4 regions of the Lentibacillus sp. Marseille-P4043 genome follow, and region 1 is predicted to be linked to each of the others. Evidence: riboswitches for the same ligand, from Rfam matches in the RefSeq annotation. Region 1 holds a riboswitch; each other region holds the start of a gene.

Region 1 (4,790 bases):
TATCTAAGGGTATAAGAGGGGGAATTTTACATGGATGCTAATGCGAAAATTTTGGTTGTTGATGATGAAGATCGAATTAGACGGTTAATCCGGATGTATCTTGAACGTGAAGACTTCATTGTCGAGGAAGCAAGCAATGGCAATGACGCATTACAGTTAGCATTGGAGAATGATTATGCTGTCATTTTACTAGATCTCATGATGCCAGAGATGGATGGAATAGAAGTTTGTCAGAAATTAAGAAAAGAAAAAGATACCCCTGTTATTATGTTAACTGCAAAAGGGGAAGAAGCTAATCGTGTCCAAGGATTTGAAGTCGGTACAGATGACTATATTGTCAAACCTTTTAGTCCAAGAGAAGTCGTATTACGTGTGAAAGCCCTGTTACGTCGTACGTCTACTACTGTAAAAGAAGTAGAAGAGCCAGTAGAGCAAAAAAACATGATTATGTTCCCACATCTAACGATTGATTATGATGCCCATCAGGTTACCGCTGATGGAGGGGACGTAAGTTTAACACCGAAAGAATACGAGTTATTATGTTTTCTAGCAAAGGCTCCCAATAAAGTGTTTAATCGGGAACAACTTTTAAAAGAGGTATGGCAATACGAATTTTTTGGTGATTTGCGAACCGTTGACACCCATGTGAAACGATTACGGGAAAAATTAAACCATGTATCCAAAGAAGCCTCTAAGATGATTGTAACGGTTTGGGGCGTAGGATATAAATTCGAGGTTGATGATGTATAATGTTTTGGCGTAGCGTAGTAGGGAAACTAGCAGTAACCATATTATTGCTAGTTTCTTTTGTATTATTTATTTTAACGATTTTACTGTTGGAATTTTTTGAAAACCTTCATATTGATGAGGCTGAAAACGATCTAATGCAAACAGCAACAAAGGTTTCAGAAATGATGGACCAATATGATGACAGGGGTTTGCTTTATGAAACAACTGATCGTGTGAAAGATCCGTCAAGCAGGGTGGCTATCGTATCCGAAAACGATCAATTATGGGTATCACCAAGCAATAAAAATCAATTATCCAAGTTAACGGAAAGTTGGTTGGAAACGGATCAGGATCTAGCTGATGTATTGACCAAAAATGATAAAGTGAAAAAACAAACGATGATACCAGGGACAGATACGGAAATCATGATTGTTGGTATTCCTGTTCCCGAAAAAAATAAAGCCGTGTTCGTTTATCAATCACTAGATGTCATCAACCAAACAAAGGCAGAGACAACAAAAATAATTTTTCTTGCTGCTGGAATTGCAATTATCCTAACAACAATTTTTGCCTTTTTCTTATCAACCAGAATCACGTCACCACTTATCAAAATGAGGGAAGCTGCTTTCGATTTAACAAGAGGCGAGTTTAATACAAAAGTACCAATTTTGACTCATGATGAAATTGGTGAATTAGCAATGGCATTTAATCGAATGGGGAGACAGTTGAAATTTCATATTAACGCATTACGGCAAGAGAAAGAACAACTTTCAAGTATTGTAAATTCCATGGCAGATGGTGTTATTACATTAAGTCGAAATGGCGAGATGATGGTAATCAATCCACCTGCAGAACGGTTTATTCAAGATTGGTACTTTGAAAACAATTTGCCAATAAACGAAGAGGAAAAAAAGCTGCCTAGTGAGTTAAACCAAGTCTTACAGGAAGTTGTTCAAGGAGAAAAAGAAGTTTTAAAAGAAATTATTTTACAAGGTAGAAATTGGGTAATGATTATGACCCCATTATACGATCAGAAATATGTGCGCGGAGCAGTTGCTGTTATCCGGGACATGACCGAGGAACGACGGCTAGATAAATTACGGAAAGATTTTATCGCCAACGTATCCCATGAATTACGAACACCAATTTCTTTATTACAAGGATATAGTGAGGCAATTGTCGATAATGTGGCAGAAAGTACAGAGGAGAAGAATGAGTTAGCACAGATTATTCACGAGGAATCACAGCGGATGGGTCGACTTGTTAGTGAATTGCTGGACCTGGCGCGGATGGAAGCAGGTCATATTCAGTTGAATTTAGAAACCGTTCAGGTGGAACAATTTGTTGAACGGATCCTCAAAAAATTCAAAGGAACTGCTGATGATAATGAAATCACGTTACATTTGAAAAAGGAAATAACAAATGCAGCACTGAACTGTGATCCTGATCGAATGGAACAAGTTTTTACAAATCTGATTGATAATGCGATTCGCCACACTGGTGTCAAAGGTTTCGTAAACGTCGCGGTTGTCTCATCGTCTGAAGAATTTTATGTTACGATTGAAGATAATGGCAGTGGTATTCCGGAAGAAGATTTGCCATTTATTTTCGAACGTTTTTATAAAGCCGATAAATCAAGAACACGGAATAAAAAGAAAAAAGGAACTGGGTTAGGCCTAGCAATTGCCAAGAACATTATTGATGCGCATCATGGGACCATTTCCGTTCAAAGCAAACTAAACCAGGGGACTACCTTTACCTTTAAAGTTCCGACAAATTTAAAAGATACGTAAAATATGTTCATTTTCTTAAGTTTATGATACTATTTTCATGGTAAGAAAATTGAACAAGTAGTTGAAATTGGTGCACATGCTTAAAAGGGAATCCAGTGAAAAGCTGGAACTGTCCTCGCAACTGTATGTGATGTACAAAATAGGGATATCCACTGTATGCAATGCATATGGGAAGGCTCTAGAGTAGGGAATCATCACAAGTCAGTAGACCTGCCAATTTATCAACGTTTCATCTGCTTCGAGGGTATAAGCAATTGGGACAACCGAATTCATATGGATGATATATATTTCGATTGTCTTTTGCAGCTGACTCGTCACGTGTGTCAGCTTTTTTCTATTTATACCATTTATGTTATTAAACAGGGAGGAAAAGAAAATGCGTAAAAGTTTATTTACATTGGCATCATTTATCGTTATTATCGGTTTATTAACTGGGTGCGGAGACAGCGATGAACAAGAGAAGCAAGCGACTTCGAACGACAATCAAACCGAACAACAAAGCAATAGTGAAGGGGAAGAAAGCGAAGATACAGTCACAATTACAATATCAAAAGATAAAGAAACGGAATATATCGATGAAAAGGATGTTGCCATTGAAGATGGGGCAAATTTAATGGATGTCATGGAGGAAAACTTTACGATTGAAACCGATTTTGACGGCGCATATATTACATCAATTGAAGGGGTAGCACAGGATAAGGGTGAACAAACCGCATGGATGTTTTTTGTGAATGGAGAAACAGCAATGGAAGGGGCAAAAGATATTGAATTATCCCCTGGAGATGAAGTTTCATTCGATTTACAAAAATGGGAATGATAGGAAGTGAATACATATAAATTAACCTTACTTGCATTGCTGGCAGCCCTTGCTGTTGTAGGGAGATATGCATTCGCTTTCATGCCTAACGTACAACCCGTTACATCTCTAATTATCATCTGTGGAATATTTTTAGGCCCTGTAGCAGCAATTTGCTTAGCACTGTTAACGACATTTTTATCAAATATGATGTTGGGAATGGGGATCTGGACAATTTGGCAAGTTATCTCGTGGGCGATGATTGGCTTTATGAGTGGAATGTTAGGCAAGCTATCAAAGCGAATTCCATTAAGCCTTATCGTTATTTTTGCCATATTCAGCGGGTATTTTTATGGGTTGATTATTTCCTTGACAAACTACTCGATCACGGGAAAATTTATTCCTTATTATCTAGCAGGATTGCCGTTTGACACGTATCATGCCATTGGAAATGCGTTATTTATGATTCTGCTATATCCAGTCATCTCATTCTTTTTCAAACGTTATACGGAAAAACGATTGTAACGACCAAAGTACCATTCCTATGTTAGGGATGGTACTTTAATTTGGTCGTTATTAAAAAGATTGTTGTTTTTGAAAAAATACCTAAGCATAGATTTCCTCGCAAAACACTTTTAATTTTTTGGCTTTGACTTTTCTAATAGAGCGAATTATGATAGATAGGAAGGTATGGAAACTGTAATAGGAATGGTGTCTACAATGGATCAGAAATCGATCATACACTCCCTTTCTGCTAAAATCAAATTAATCCGTGTGGAGAATGATTATACGCAGGACCGGATGGCAGCTGTTTTAGGCATTTCTAAGAAAACACTTGTACAAATTGAAAAGAAGCGAACTTGTGCAAATTGGACGACGATTGTCGCATTGTGCGCACTTTTTTCAGGTAGCGAAATCATTCAATTTACATTGGGTAAAAACGTATTGGATGTGGTAAAGATCGCTGCACATAAATAGGCTGATTTCGACCAAATAGGAGAAACCAGCCTGTCGTATTACATTTCATCGTCATATTTTAAAGGATCACCATCAAATGAGTTATCCGCAATTTTAATCGAATCCGTCGGACATCCGTCACGTGCATCGAACATATCCTCTTCTAACACTTCTGGGACTTCAGCAGTTCCTTTATTGTCGTCTAGGATGACATAGGATAGGCCTTCATCATCGTAATCATATATATCAGGTGCAGCAACTCCACAGGCCCCACACGCTATGCAAGTTTCTTTATCTACAATTGTATACTTTGGCATACAGCATATCTCCCAACATGATAAACAAGTTCTCATTTATTGTAAAACTGTTTCCGATACTTTTCAATAACCGTTCACTCGTTTCAAGGAGAATTCCCCATATATATGTCAAAAAGCGGACAAATAATTAATTAGAGGTGTTACATAATGTTACTGGAAGGTGTTATTCTAACGTGTGCAGAACACATCAAAACGAAA
Region 2 (4,790 bases), 2.2 Mb from region 1:
AAGACCCCGCAGGACAAGGAAAACTTCAGTGGTATTACATCGCACGCAGAAAAAGTGGTATTCTTTTTCAAGGAAGCGCTCTTTGCTTCCGAGGAGGCTGAGGCCGTGCCCATGGAAAGCGAAGTATTCTGACGGAGCGAGTCCAAGTACTCCTATACCATTGGAACGGGAAGAAAGTGTCATTAAAGAGAACTTCATTACTGCGCATTATCCTTCTATTGTGTAAAAAACAACAAATGGCTTCGATGGGGCAAGTAATCGCAGTCCCAATCCTTTAGAAAATAGTAAAACTACCATCCTGCTTCATGTTTGGATGGTAGTTTTACTTATTTATCTTAGACAATTAAAGCGATTAACTTCCTATCTCTATCTTCCTGTTCCGTTTTGGAGGCTAAGTCATACTTTTTTAAAAGATGGAATAACTCATTAAGTGTTTCCTGGGAATGTTCATTATCTAAAAAACGACTTACTTGTTCATACAAATCTGCTGGCAAAAACTCTTTCTGGTTTTCCAACTTCTTTACAACATCCTGATATGAATGATCAATGTTGCATGATCCCACTTAATCACTCCCTCTCCTTTATCTTTATTTTGATTGTATCACTTACGCATCTCTCTTACATCTATTAAGTCTACAGCTCGAATACAAGTAAAATAGGCAAATGGGAAAAAGAATTAAAATGGGATGCCTATACAGGCCTTTATCTAGCTTTTATTGTTAATCCAAAATCGCCGCATTACCGTTCCATCGTCATCAACAAAACCTTCATCCTCAATTCCGCCATTATCTATGATTACCTTTGCAGAACCGATATTATCCTCATCACATGTCACTAATACACGGTCAATGCCTAATTTTTTGCACTTTTTCAATGCCTCTGCCAGAATCAATGTCGCATAACCCTTTTTTCGTTCAGTTGGCCGCGTACTATACCCGATGTGGCCGCCAACATTTCGTAAAAACTCATTTAGATCATGACGAATATCAACCATCCCCACAATCCGTTCATTATCATCGATCAAAAAGTAATTCGTGCTTGGTAGCCATCGGTCTGTTCCACCTTCTCTTATAGCTAATGCCTGTAAATATTCCTCATATGTCTCATGTTTCGCCAAATCAAAGCTGCTTGGCACCATTCGTGAAGGCCCCCATTCCCTCACATAGTTTTCGTGTTCCTCTTTCCACTTTAACGCTGGTCTTTCCAATCTCATCATAATCCCTCTCTCTAACTTAATAAAAACACGTTATTGATTAGATTCATCTTAATCAATAACGTGCAATTTTTAAACTAATATTCTGATACCTAAAAAAATATATGGATAATCACATAATATGAGCCGAACAAGATACTCACTTATCAAAGGACCAAAAATTTTAATTTATCTGACTTTATTTTGCTGATTTAATTAACAACTTGGGCTATGTTTAGATGGAGGGTATGATATTAGCCCTACCCCTTGCAGAAAGGGGGTGAAAATAGTGGATATGATTTCACTTCTAACGGCTATTGTGAGTCTTGTTACGTCAGTTGTTGGGCTTGTTACCACAATTGTAACAACGTACCGGGATTTATATAGGCGGAAAGAAAAGAATCCTTCGCCGACCCAACCGGAAAAGGATTCTAGAAAAAACACCTAAGTGAGAGGGATTCAATTCCCTCTCCTTACCACTATTATATTCATATCATACCCTCATTATAACAAAATAGTCAAGGAGCTGATCTGGTGCAAACTACAACTTTCATTATTTCTATTGTTTCGATCTTAATAAGTTGTACAACACTAACCATTATTTTTAAGACAAAAAGAAAAGGTAGCTAATAGTGCTGAAAATTGCGTAATGCGTAATGGGTGAAGCTTTATGATACCTAAAAAACCGAACAATACTTTTGGTCTAATTCTCCAATTTTGCTAAAGAAGAAGTGTAGAAAAGCATACAAAACCACAAATCTAGTGCTTTCAAATAATTTCTGCTATCATTATCACTATCAAACAAAACAGGAGAGAGAACAATGAAAGTTTACGTTGATGCTGACGCTTGTCCAGTAAAGGATACGATCATTTCCATTGCAAAAAATAATCAAATCCCTGTCTTCCTTGTAAAAAGTTTTGCCCACTACTCCAACAACCAAGAGCCACAAGGAGTTGAGACGATCTATGTCGACACCGGGGCTGACTCTGCTGATTACCGAATCATGAAATTGGCACAAAAAAATGACATTATCGTTACACAAGATTATGGTCTTGCTTCTTTAGGTTTAGCAAAAGGGTGCATTGTTTTGCATCATAAAGGATTCGCGTATTCAAATGAGAATATCGATCAACTCCTGCAAACACGTTATGAAAGTGCTATGGCTAGAAAAGGTGGCAAACGTACCAAAGGACCCAAAGCGTTTACAGCTGAAGATGAAAAAAAGTTTAGCGAACTATTTAAAAAAGTGATTGAGCAGTATTGATTAGTCCCCACTGCTCCGATGCCCCCTTTTATTATCGTATGTTCGCTCGATTTTCTCGATTCTCTTTCCTTGATGGAGCCGTAAGATATAACCTTTTCTCTTCCTCGGTTACCGGAAAAACATTCGGGACTGGAACCGGCTTCCCTTCTTCGTTAACGGCTACCATGGTAAGAAAGGATTCTGTTGTCAGTCTTTCCTCATTTTTAATCAAATCATGTGCGGTAACTTTCACATACACCTCCATTGAATTTGTCCCTGTATACGTCACGAATGCTTCTAATGTTAATGAATCCCCAACCTTTGCCGAAGAAAGGAAATCAACAGAGTCAATCGACGCTGTGACAACTGCACTTTTTGCATGCTTCATCGCAGTTAATGCAGCAATTTCATCAATATAAGCTAGTACTTTTCCACCAAATATTGTATCTAAATGGTTTGTATCCGGCGGTAGTACTAAACGTGTTTGAACGGTTTTAGAATCTTGTATAGCTATTTGTTCCATCGAATTATCCTCCTAAAATAAAAAACACCTTTCATAATAGAAGATGTTAAAAGTAAAATGCATACTAAAATTTAGTTACATCATATGTATTAACGCAACACCCTCCTATTTCCCGTAGGATTAAAAATGTTCTTCCCTATGGCAGGTCTCCTGGCTTCGAATCATCAAATCACTTTCCTTCCCGTTTCCCTTTTGAAACAGTGGTATCAAAGGATTCTCCTCATTACAGTGGCGGGACCGCGTTGGAATTTCACCAACTTCCCTTTTCAACTTTTTATACAAGTCACCATAAGGCAAATGTATTCAATTGTATTTAGTATATCACCTTTTATAATTCTATGGGTGTTTTAATGATCAAACAGTTAGCTGAGGCAAACTTGAAACGTTTCTAATAATTGCCTTAACAACTTTGGTAAACCTAAAGACTGTTAAGATTGAGGCTGCGATTACTCGCCCTATTGAAAACATTTGTTGATTTATATACAAAATGTGTAATAACTAAAAAATTGCTCCTTCGCCGTTCCGGAAATACACTGGTTTTGCATTTACTACCATTAACTGTAGTAGTATGTGTTTTGCCAAGACACATTCTACCGCTTCACTAGTCCGGGTGAGTGGAGGGTTGGTGACTCCTCGAAAAAGAAAAGCACTTTTTCTTCGTGCGATGTATCGCTGGCGTAGCCTTCCTTGTCCTGCGGGAACAATGGTTTTCGGTGGGGCGAGTTAGCGCAGCCCCAGCACGTGTCCGAAGACCCCGCAGAGTGGTTTTCTCGAGGAGGCTGAGGCCGTGCCCGCGGAAAGCATCCACCCAGAACGATCCCGGACGGTGGGAGATGCGTGTACTTATAGAAAAGAGTCCAGCAGTCAAAACTTGTTTAAATGTGATTAATCCAAAGTCAACTTGAGTAGTGAATATCCATCCTTTCACATTTTTTCAAGGCTTATTTGTCTATTTCACGCTGCGAAAGTTGAGTTGTAATACTTATCTAATTAGATTATAATCTAATTAGATAAGCGTTAGGAGGTTACATATATGCAACTGGACCGTATCGTCAACTTTCATAAAACAATTGGAGACAAAACAAGAATTCAAATCATTGCCCTGTTAAAAGATGGCCCGCTCCATGGTCAAGCGATTGCCGGAAAGCTCGGGCTAACGCCGCCTACTATCTCCTACCATATTAATAAACTAAGAGAGATCGATATTATTTATCAGCGAAGAGAGAAAAATACGATTTATTTTTATTTAAATAAGAAAAAGCTGGCATTTATGGCGGATGCCATTCTTAGGATTGGAGAAGAAAAGGAAATGGAACAATTTCAGGTTAATGACGAAGAGAAATATAATATTATCCAAAACTTCTTTCAAGACGGAAAGCTAAAGAATATTCCCGCACAACGTAAAAAGAAGCTTATTGTTTTGGAACACCTTGTAAATGGTTTGGAAAAAGGCAGAACATACAGCGAAAAAGAAATCAATGAACACATAAAACAATTTTATGGCGACTTTGCAACAATTAGACGCGAATTCATCATGTGCCAGTTTATGTCAAGGCAAAATAGTGAGTATGAATTAAACCCAGAAGAACTATGGCTGATCTAGTCAGCCTATTTTTTTTACCAACTAATTAGATACATATTAAATTAGATGGAATTATAACTAGGTGGTGATATAAATGAAAAATTGGCTGGTCTGGAAACAAGAAAAAAACTATCAAAAACTTTTTTGGTCCGGCACTATTAATGGAATAGGAAGTCGCTTTACCCAAGTAGCTATTCTCACATTGCTTTACCAGGTTACTGAATCTGGTATTGCCATCGGACTGCTGTT
Region 3 (4,790 bases), 1.6 Mb from region 1:
TTGCTGAGAGATCACCGCAAAAATTGCTTTGAAACTAGAATCCGTCACATAATCCATCACTTGACTCATTGTCGGTGTTTGCAAACTATCCAGCATAGCCAATTGTGTATTGATTCGTAAAAAAACATCTTGCTCGGTTGAACTGAGCAAATCCCATTGTTTAATATCATCCTGCATGTTGATCTCTTGCGCTTTCCAAAAGTTTGATAATAACGCCTGATACAGATCATACATTTGTGGATACGCAATATCATTCCAGTTTAATAGTCCTGAAGATTCCCCATTGATAATACCCGTTGATTTATTAGGAAATTCCGGGTTCAACAGGTTAATTCGTTTAATCGGTGTATGGATCGTCATTATTTAAAACCTCCCCGTTATGATTAACTGTGGCATGCTTCACATTCATCGATTTCTGCCTGTGATGTGCTTCTTACATAATAGGTTGTTTTCAAGCCCTGCTTCCAGGCCTCAACGTGTAAATTCAACAAATCCTTTGCTTTAATATCATGACGCACATAAAGGTTAAAACTGATTCCTTGATCGACGTGCCGCTGACGTGCCGCATTTTGCCTAATACTCCATAGCTGTTCCAGTTCATGCCGTGATCGACGGTAATAATTATACGTAACATGATCCAAGTCAGGGGCAGTCACTTTGAATTTAAAGTTCTTTTTTTCTTCGGCATACTCCACAGCATAGATAGGATCGATTCCATCTGTTGACCCACCAATTTTTGCAGTGGATGAATTCGGCGCTATAGCCATCAGCCAGCCATTTCGGATACCATGCTCGGCAACAGCATCCTTTAATTCTAGCCAACGATCCGCCTCATACCCTTTTCGCTCAAAATAATCACCCGTTTGCCACTCTGATCCAGTAAACTTACTATATGTGCCTTTTTCCTTTGCGAGTTCCATTGATGATTGAATCGCATAGTAAGCGATGTCCTCATATAATTCATCCGCATATGCAACTGCCTTATCCGACTCCCAATAAATCCCTTTCTGTGCAAGCAGGTGATGCCATCCAAATGTACCAAGACCAACCGCTCGATACGTTTGATTTGTTACCTGAGCTTGTCCAACTGGCATCGTATTCAAATCAATCACATTATCAAGCATCCGCATCTGAATCGTAATCAATCGTTCTAAAACACCTGCTTCTACAGTTCGCGCAAGATTAACCGAGGATAAGTTACACACAACAAAATCACCTGGCTTACGAATGATCACAATATTCCCCTGCTCATCCTGATATTCATTGGTAATGGTTGTTGCTGACATATTCTGCATAATTTCTGTACATAAATTGCTACAATAAATTGCTGTTTGACCTTTTCCGCGCACATGTTTATTCGGATTTTGCCGATTTGCCTCATCACGATAAAACATGTACGGTGTCCCCGTCTCTAATTGAGCAACCATAATCCGCGCCATAATATCCATCGCCCGATATGTTTTTCGTGGCAAAAGTGGATGATTCACCGCTTCTTCATACTTCTCTGTAAAATAGCTCTGATCTGATTCATCATAAAAATCCTCTAAACCAAGTGCAGCACCATTTTCATCCTTCCAGCCCATCATCTGTTTCACCTGATGTGGACAAAATGTATGCCACTCGCCAATACTTCTCCCGTGCTCATCAACTTCCTGCAACTTTTTCATAAATAAATCAGGAATGGCTACACCTGTAAAAATATCATGGGCCTTGCGCCGTTCATCCCCATTATTCGTTTTCAAATCAAGAAACCCATCCATGATATCTTTATGGAAAACATCGAGGTAAATAGCTACCGCCCCTTGTCGCTGTCCAAGCTGATCGACACTAACTGCTGTATCATTCAGTAAACGAATCCACGGAACAACCCCAGACGAATTTCCCTTAAATTTTTTTATATCTGATCCGAGTGCACGTACCTTGCCGTAATAAACACCAATTCCACCGCCATCCTTGCTTAACCTAGCAATATCCCAGTTATTCAGATAAATACTGTCCAATGAATCGTCAACCGTATCAATAAAACATGAAGAAAGTTGGCCAAAACACTTCCCCGCATTAGCTAGTGTCGGTGTAGCTACTGTCATGTATAAATTGCTCATTGCCCAATATGCTTCTTTGACCAATTCAAGCCGATTTTCCTTTGCTTCATCCTTCATCAATGTCATCGCAATAATCATGAACCGTTCTTGCGGGAGTTCGTAAATGTTACGGTCATGATCCCTTGTTATGTACCGATCAGCAAGTAAAAACAGGCCAATATAATTGAACAGTTGATCACGTTCTGGTGCAATCTCCCTTCCTAGTGCTGTTATTTCATCTTTGGAATAATAGTTTACTAGATTGGATGAATAGATTCCCTTTTCGGTTAACACCTCGATTAGTCGGTAAAAATCGCCATAACATTGTTCCGAATCATATCCGCGATTTGTCGCTGCCTCCTGATAAAGTTCATTTAAATACATACGCGCCGCTACAAACGTCCATGCCGGTTCATCCATCGCAATATTATTTAATGCATAAAATAATGTATGCTGATTTGCATCTGCTTTTGAGCTATTTAATTGGTTGATTTGCTGTTTCACTTCTCGAACATCTAGCCCATATGTTTCAGCAACAGCATCGATTTGTTCTAATACATCATTAACCTCAGTAGATGTTTTTGTCATCATGTGTTAATCGCTCCCTTTTTGTTTTAGGGAATTAAAAAATCCACCCAAGTAACAATTGAGTGGACGAAATGATAGTAGTTAAAAAGCGTACAGGAGTCCTGTTCCATATGACTATCATCTCATCTTCTCAATCCCCGAAGAAGTTGAAATTTCTTAAGCGAGACAGGTCTACTGACTAATGCTTCACCCTACTCCTGAGCCCTTCCCATATAAGAGACTGTTCAATTCTTTAAACGTCTATGCTTATACAGTGGTTTTGCTCATTTTCGTCAGCGTTTACAGTTGCGGGGGCAGTTCTGGCTTTTCACCAGATTCCCAATTAAGCCAAATGGCATCTGTGCTTAAGGCAAAATACTATATATAGTTTTATCGACATTTTAATACACAATATATTGTAAATCATGTCTAAGTTCATACTAAATGAATTCTTTCCTTTTAGCAAGGATAAAAATAAATGTTATATAACTCAACTTTCGCACTAATAAAATAAGATCAAACAATTAGCTGAAGCAAACTTGGAACCAAACTTGGAACGTTTCTAATAATTGCCTTGACAATGCGAAGTAACTAAGAAATTGCTCTATCGCCGTTCCGGAAATACACTACGCTTTCCGGGGGCGGCTGCTGAGCCTCCTTAGGCCAACACGACGTTGGTCATGAAGGCGTTGCCACAGGACGTGGCGATCTTAGCCTTTACTCCCTTTTCGCACTGCGGGGTCTCACCGATGCCTTTCCTCCCCCCAGGAGTCTCCGCGTATTTCCTCCACTGGTATTGCATTTACTACCATTAACTGTAGTAGTATGTATTCCGTCAAGTCACATCCTACCGCGTCACTAGTCTGGGTGAGTGGAGGGTGGTGACTCCTGCGGGAACAGCACGTGTCCGAAGACCCCGCAGGAAGTGGTTTTCTTCCGAGGAGGCTGAGGCCGTGCCCGCGGAAAGCATCCACCCGGAGCGATCCCGGACGGTGGGAAATGCGTGTACTTATAGAAAAGAGCCCAACAGTCGCAGTTTGTTTAAGATTAATCCAAAGTCAACTTGATCAGTGAATCCCAATCCTTCCTCATTTTATCAAAGCTTATTTATCCATTTCACACTGCAAATGTTGAATTAGAATAAATAATGAGCGATAATTCTGATGGAGTTCGAGCACAATCATCATTAGAAAAGTGGTGATCCTATAATAAAAATAGCAGAAGAGAATTCTTCTGCTATTTTTATATTTATTAACTTTTCCCTGTTTGAACCTTAAAAGAATTACTATTTAAATTTAACCGTTCACAATTCCTATTTACCTTGATCGTTTGACCTTTCTCGATCCCAGAACTCAACACCAGAATCATCATCCAACGCATCTTTGTAAAAGACTGGATCCTTACCAGCTTTTCGTTGTCGCTGATAATCTTGTAAAACGCGGTGAGCAATTTTAAACAACCTGGAAATTGCATAAAGGTTAATAAGTGCCATGATCGCCATTGTTAAATCTGCTAGTGCCCACACTAGGTCAAATGTTGCAATAGCACCAAAGATAACCATCGCTAACACTGCGATACGATAAATAAACAAGCCGAATTTGCTATCTTTTACATATCCGATATTATTTTCGCCGTAATAATAGTTACCTAAAATAGAGCTATAAGCGAACAGGAATATCGCAATTGCAATAAAGACCGATGCCCAGTCGCCAATATGAAATTCAAATGCATTTTGGGTCAACTGGATACCATCGAGCTTGCTTCCCTCATAACCGCCAGCTGAAATGATAATAAACGCTGTTGCACTACAAATTAAAATGGTATCAAAGAAGACACCTAATGCTTGGATTAAGCCTTGTTTGGCCGGATGTGTTACTTCAGCTGTTGCTGCCGCATTTGGTGCACTACCCATACCAGCTTCATTCGAGAACAATCCTCGTTTAATCCCCATCATGATTGCCGCACCGAATCCACCGCCGGCTACTTCACGAAAACCAAATGCATTTTCAAAAATTAACGCTAGCAAATCTGGAACAGCCGTTATATTTGCAATCAGTATATAAATTGCAATGATAATATATAAAATTGCCATAATCGGAACAATAATTTGTGTTACATTGGCAATGCTCTTCAAGCCACCAA
Region 4 (4,790 bases), 970 kb from region 1:
TATTCGGGCCGACAATTCAGGGAGAGGGAATGGTAATCGGGCAAAAAACAATGTTTGTCCGGACCGCGGGCTGCGACTATTCTTGCTCCTGGTGTGATTCTAAGTTCACGTGGGATGGATCAGAAAAGGAAAACATCCAAATGATGGAGCCGGAAGATATTTGGGAGGCATTACAGGAACAAGCAGGCGGACGTTTTGGCCATGTAACCATTTCTGGTGGGAATCCCGCATTGCTTGCAGGGTTAGATAAACTTGTTGATCTGCTTCATGACCAGCAAATAAAAATCGCACTTGAGACACAAGGAAGCAAGTGGCAGCCATGGTTCGTAAAGATTGATGAGCTGACCCTTTCGCCAAAACCACCAAGTTCTGGAATGCGGACAAATTTTGACATACTTGATTCCATTATTGATTCTTTAACATTGCATCAGCAGGGATCATTCAGTTTAAAAGTTGTTATTTTTGATCAAGCAGATTTAGACTATGCAACTAGGCTTCATCAAAGCTATCCAGATGTTCCAATATTTTTGCAAGTAGGAAATGATGACACCGCAAACGCTGACGATGGGAAGTTGCTTGAGCATTTGCTGCACCGGTATGAATGGTTGATTGAATTGGTAATGAATAGCGACGTGCTGAAAGATGTACGCGTTTTGCCACAACTGCATACGTATTTGTGGGGGAATATGCGGGGAGTTTGATTGGGTGGTAAGCACGCGCGGCGGTGGTCGGTATCGGCGCGAGAGCAGAAACATCGGCGCGAGCGCGGAAACATCAGCCCGAGAGCAGGAACATCGGCGCGAGAGCAGAAACATCGGCGCGAGAGCAGAAACATCGGCGCGAGCGCGGAAACATCAGCCCGAGAGCAGGAACATCGGCGCGAGAGCAGAAACATCAGCCCGAGAGCAGAAACATCGGCGCGAGAGCAGAAACATCAGCCCGAGAGCAGAAACATCGGCGCGAGCGCGGAAACATCAGCCCGAGAGCAGAAACATCGGCGCGAGAGCAGAAACATCAGCCCGAGAGCAGAAACATCGGCGCGAGCGCAGAAACATCAGCCCGAGAGCAGAAACATCGGCGCGAGCGCGGAAACATCGTCCCGAGCGCGGAAACATCGGCGCGAGGACGAAAACATCGGCGCGAGAACCAAATCATCATCCAACAAAAGCCAGAACATTGTCACATATTGTCTAATTTTCCCTGTTCTAGTGGTTGAAAATGGTGTATACTAAAAATTGTTAAATTAAATATACATAGAAGATTGGGTGTCTTTTTCAATAAAGACTTAATAGGGAAGTTGGTGAAACTCCAACGCGGTCCCGCCACTGTAAATGGTTGTAGCCTGTACAAACCACTGTGTACACGATGTATATGGGAAGGAACAGGAAACGATAACCATGAGCCAGGAGACCTGCCCGAATCTGATATGCCAGTAAACCTACGAGGATAGGGAGGTGTATGGTCGATCGGTAGAAGCTTGTGGTTTATTCTATACGCTTAGAGCGGAGTCCATTGTAAACATCTCTTGTTGTAGAGGTGTTTTTTTGTTTTATAGGTTGTTTTGAAAATGGAAGGCAGTTTATTTTAAATTTGTTTTTAATCAATAACTTCTTGAATGCGCTTTAATAAGAGTAGGAAAACAGGAGGAAAAAGAAATGAAATTGAAAAAAATACAGTTACTATTACTGATGATGATCATGTTTATCGGAATATTGGCGGGCTGCGGCGCCTCAGAGGATGATGCCGAAAAAGATAACAACAGTAATGAAGATGCGAAAACAGAACAGACAGAGGAAGCCAATTTTCCTGTAACCGTTACAGATGGAACTGGTGAAGAGTTAACAATTGAGGAAAAACCAGAACGCATTGTGTCGGTGTTGCCAAGTAATACGGAAATTGCCTTTGCATTAGGCCTTGGTGACCAAATTGTCGGAGTTTCCGATCACGACAATTATCCGGAAGAAGCGGCGGAAAAAGAAAAAATCGGTGGTTTGGAATTGAATGTCGAAAAAATCCTTGCACTTGACCCGCAATTGGTTTTGGCGGATCAAACAAATGATGAGAAGGCACTGAAACAGATTGAAGAGTCAGGAATTCCAGTATTAACTGTTGGGGAAGCAACTGATTTTGAGGGAGTCTATGAAACTATTGAATTGATTGGAAAAGCAACTGGAGCACAGGAAAAAGCAGATCAAGTTATTGGTGATATGAAAGATAAATTGACAGCACTTGAAGAAAAGGCGAACACGATTAAGGAGGATGAACGGAAAAAGGTATATATGGAAATATCACCTTCTCCAGAGATTTTTACCGCGGGAAAAAATACATTTATGGATGAACTATTATCTGTTATAAATGCTGACAATGCCGCTGTAGATCAGGATGGTTGGGTTAAAATGAATGAAGAATCCGTTATTTCCATGAATCCGGACGTTGTGATTACGACATATGGATCGTATGTGGATGATCCAGTTGCTGAAGTAACCGGACGAGAAGGCTGGGAGGACATCACGGCAGTTAAAAACGAGCAGATCTATGATGTAAATGCTGATCTTGTTAATCGTCCAGGCCCTCGTTTGGTTGAGGGAGCGGAGGAACTTGGTAAGGCGATCTATCCAGATGTTTTCAAAGACTAAAAAAATAAGTGCCTATCCCATCTTGTTGCTGGTTTTGATCGTAGCTGTATTGATGGGGGTCTCCATTGGCACGGTAAAAGTTCCAATCGAGGCTATTTTGAGGATCTTATTTGCCTCGATTACACAGACATCTATACCGGATTCAGTAGACACGATGTATGAAAATATTGTGATGGACATTCGGATGCCGCGTGTCATTCTATCAGGCATTGTTGGTGCATCACTCTCCATTGCTGGGGCAGCTTTTCAGGGGTTATTGCGGAATCCCTTGGCTGACCCCTATACCCTTGGCGTATCATCCGGGGCCAGTGTTGGTGCGGTACTGACGATCTTTTTTAATCTGTCCTTGCCGTTTCTTGGTTTGTACACATTACCTGTTTTAAGCATTATTGCATCGTTTTTTACTATTTTCATTGTGTTATTTTTTGCGAAACGTGTGGATCGAACAATGCGAGTGGAGACAATTATTTTAACCGGGGTCATTTTTAGTTCGTTTCTTGGAGCTTTGATTTCGTTAATGATTGCCCTGACTGGTGAGGAACTAAGGCAAATTATCGGCTGGTTACTTGGCAGTGTATCGATGCGTGGCTGGGACTATGTTGGGATCATCGTGCCGTTTTTTGCGGTTGGATCGGCGATTCTGATGATGCATGCGACAGAATTGAATGCGATGTCATTTGGTGAAGATCAAGCAAAACATCTAGGTGTCAATGTTGAGCGCAAAAAAATGAACATTCTTATTGCCGGGTCTATTTTAACGGGTGCGTCTGTTGCAGTATCTGGAACGATTGGATTTGTTGGCCTAGTTATCCCGCATTTTATTCGAATTATTTGGGGGCCTGACCACAAGCATTTACTACCGTTATCAGCTTTGGCTGGTTCCGGCTTTCTGATTCTGGCTGATCTGGTTTCCCGAACTATCATTGCACCATCTGAATTGCCGATTGGCGTTATTACTGCTTTAATTGGTGCACCAATTTTTGCGGTTATTTTAATGAGGCAACGGCTGAAAGGGAGAGGGTAATATGATCGATGTCTTACATGTTTCCGGCGGATATTCAAATGAAGCTATTCTAAAGGATGTTTCCTTCCGTGTAAACAAGGGGGAATTCTTTGGCATTATTGGCCCGAATGGCAGTGGTAAAACAACATTGCTGAAAATGATGAGTGGTATTTTGCCAATCAAGTCTGGTGAGATTACATTGAATGGGGAGTCGGTTTCGTCCTATTCGGTCAAAGATTTTGCAAAATGGATGGCTGTTTTGCCTCAGCATACGTCGCAAACATTTAGTTATACCGTGAAAGAGACGGTCTCACTCGGTAGATATGTCCATCAAAAAGGGCTGTTTCAGTCGTCTTCCGAGGAAGATGAACGGGTTGTGCAGGAAGTGATGAAGCAAACCGGTGTTGATCATTACCAGGATGACTTGCTTGATAGGCTTTCTGGTGGGGAACGCCAGCGTGTTTATTTAGCCCAAGCCTTGGCCCAGAATCCGCAAATTCTACTATTGGATGAACCGACTAATCACCTTGATCTAGCTTTTCAAAAGGAATTGCTAGATCTATTGAAAAAGTGGACCAATGAGAAACAGTTAACGGTCGTGTCGATTTTTCATGATTTGAATTTGGCTAGTTTGTATTGTGATCGGTTATTGATGTTGCATCAAGGCGGCATAAAAACTTGTGATCAACCAGATGAAGTATTGAAGGCGGAAAAGGTACAGGAGGTTTATGAAACTCGGATTGAAAAATATCCCCATCCGAAAATTCCCAAACCGCAGATTATGTTGGTTCCTGAAAAACAGGACAGTAAGAAAGAGGTACCGCTAATTAAAGAAGATTTTTTGCGAGTTAGCAAGGAAATGATTCATTTGCAATCACCTATCCCGCTAAAAACATTGTCCTCTGGTGTAACTGGTTCAGGAATGGGGTGGCACCGGTCATTTGTGAATCGCCATGTTGGAAAAGATTATAATTGTGACGACCATAAACAAGATATGATCGACTATTTAACTGATCATGGTTTTGAACCGAATGAAACGGTTGGCATGATGACAGCGGTTGACTTAAAAGATGTCTCCTATCAGTTTTTGGAAATGGATGGATGTTCTATATTTGTGGTTGTGACTGCTGGAACTGGAAATGCGGTTGATG

Evidence for each region. A riboswitch is a leader RNA that binds a small molecule or an ion and turns the genes downstream of it on or off. The one in region 1 is predicted to bind cobalamin.
Region 2: another riboswitch for cobalamin. It lies ahead of C8270_RS02845 (acyl-CoA thioesterase); the one in region 1 lies ahead of C8270_RS13715 (DUF4430 domain-containing protein).
Region 3: another riboswitch for cobalamin. It lies ahead of C8270_RS05910 (ribonucleoside-diphosphate reductase subunit alpha); the one in region 1 lies ahead of C8270_RS13715 (DUF4430 domain-containing protein).
Region 4: another riboswitch for cobalamin. It lies ahead of C8270_RS08835 (ABC transporter substrate-binding protein); the one in region 1 lies ahead of C8270_RS13715 (DUF4430 domain-containing protein).

Annotation. Positions count from the first base shown of each region.
Region 1 covers NZ_LT984884.1:2,772,751-2,777,540, forward strand. Annotated here, with positions in the region: gene C8270_RS13705 (response regulator transcription factor) at 31-750, shown strand; gene C8270_RS13710 (ATP-binding protein) at 750-2,522, shown strand; cobalamin riboswitch at 2,576-2,754, shown strand; gene C8270_RS13715 (DUF4430 domain-containing protein) at 2,899-3,339, shown strand; gene C8270_RS13720 (ECF transporter S component) at 3,346-3,843, shown strand; gene C8270_RS13725 (helix-turn-helix transcriptional regulator) at 4,009-4,296, shown strand; gene C8270_RS13730 (ferredoxin) at 4,335-4,592, opposite strand; gene C8270_RS13735 (helix-turn-helix domain-containing protein) at 4,740-4,790, shown strand, end outside.
Region 2 covers NZ_LT984884.1:534,336-539,125, forward strand. Annotated here, with positions in the region: gene C8270_RS02830 (group-specific protein) at 336-563, opposite strand; gene C8270_RS02835 (GNAT family N-acetyltransferase) at 707-1,213, opposite strand; gene C8270_RS19685 (hypothetical protein) at 1,482-1,640, shown strand; gene C8270_RS02840 (YaiI/YqxD family protein) at 2,014-2,457, shown strand; gene C8270_RS02845 (acyl-CoA thioesterase) at 2,489-2,959, opposite strand; cobalamin riboswitch at 3,083-3,265, opposite strand; gene C8270_RS02850 (DUF2087 domain-containing protein) at 3,993-4,562, shown strand; gene C8270_RS02855 (MFS transporter) at 4,636-4,790, shown strand, end outside.
Region 3 covers NZ_LT984884.1:1,153,791-1,158,580, reverse strand. Annotated here, with positions in the region: gene C8270_RS05915 (ribonucleotide-diphosphate reductase subunit beta) at 1-360, opposite strand, end outside; gene C8270_RS05910 (ribonucleoside-diphosphate reductase subunit alpha) at 384-2,672, opposite strand; cobalamin riboswitch at 2,818-3,026, opposite strand; gene C8270_RS05905 (alanine/glycine:cation symporter family protein) at 3,961-4,790, opposite strand, start outside.
Region 4 covers NZ_LT984884.1:1,806,036-1,810,825, forward strand. Annotated here, with positions in the region: gene queE (7-carboxy-7-deazaguanine synthase QueE) at 1-701, shown strand, start outside; gene C8270_RS08830 (hypothetical protein) at 706-1,194, shown strand; cobalamin riboswitch at 1,247-1,433, shown strand; gene C8270_RS08835 (ABC transporter substrate-binding protein) at 1,656-2,636, shown strand; gene C8270_RS08840 (FecCD family ABC transporter permease) at 2,620-3,660, shown strand; gene C8270_RS08845 (adenosylcobinamide amidohydrolase) at 3,662-4,790, shown strand, end outside.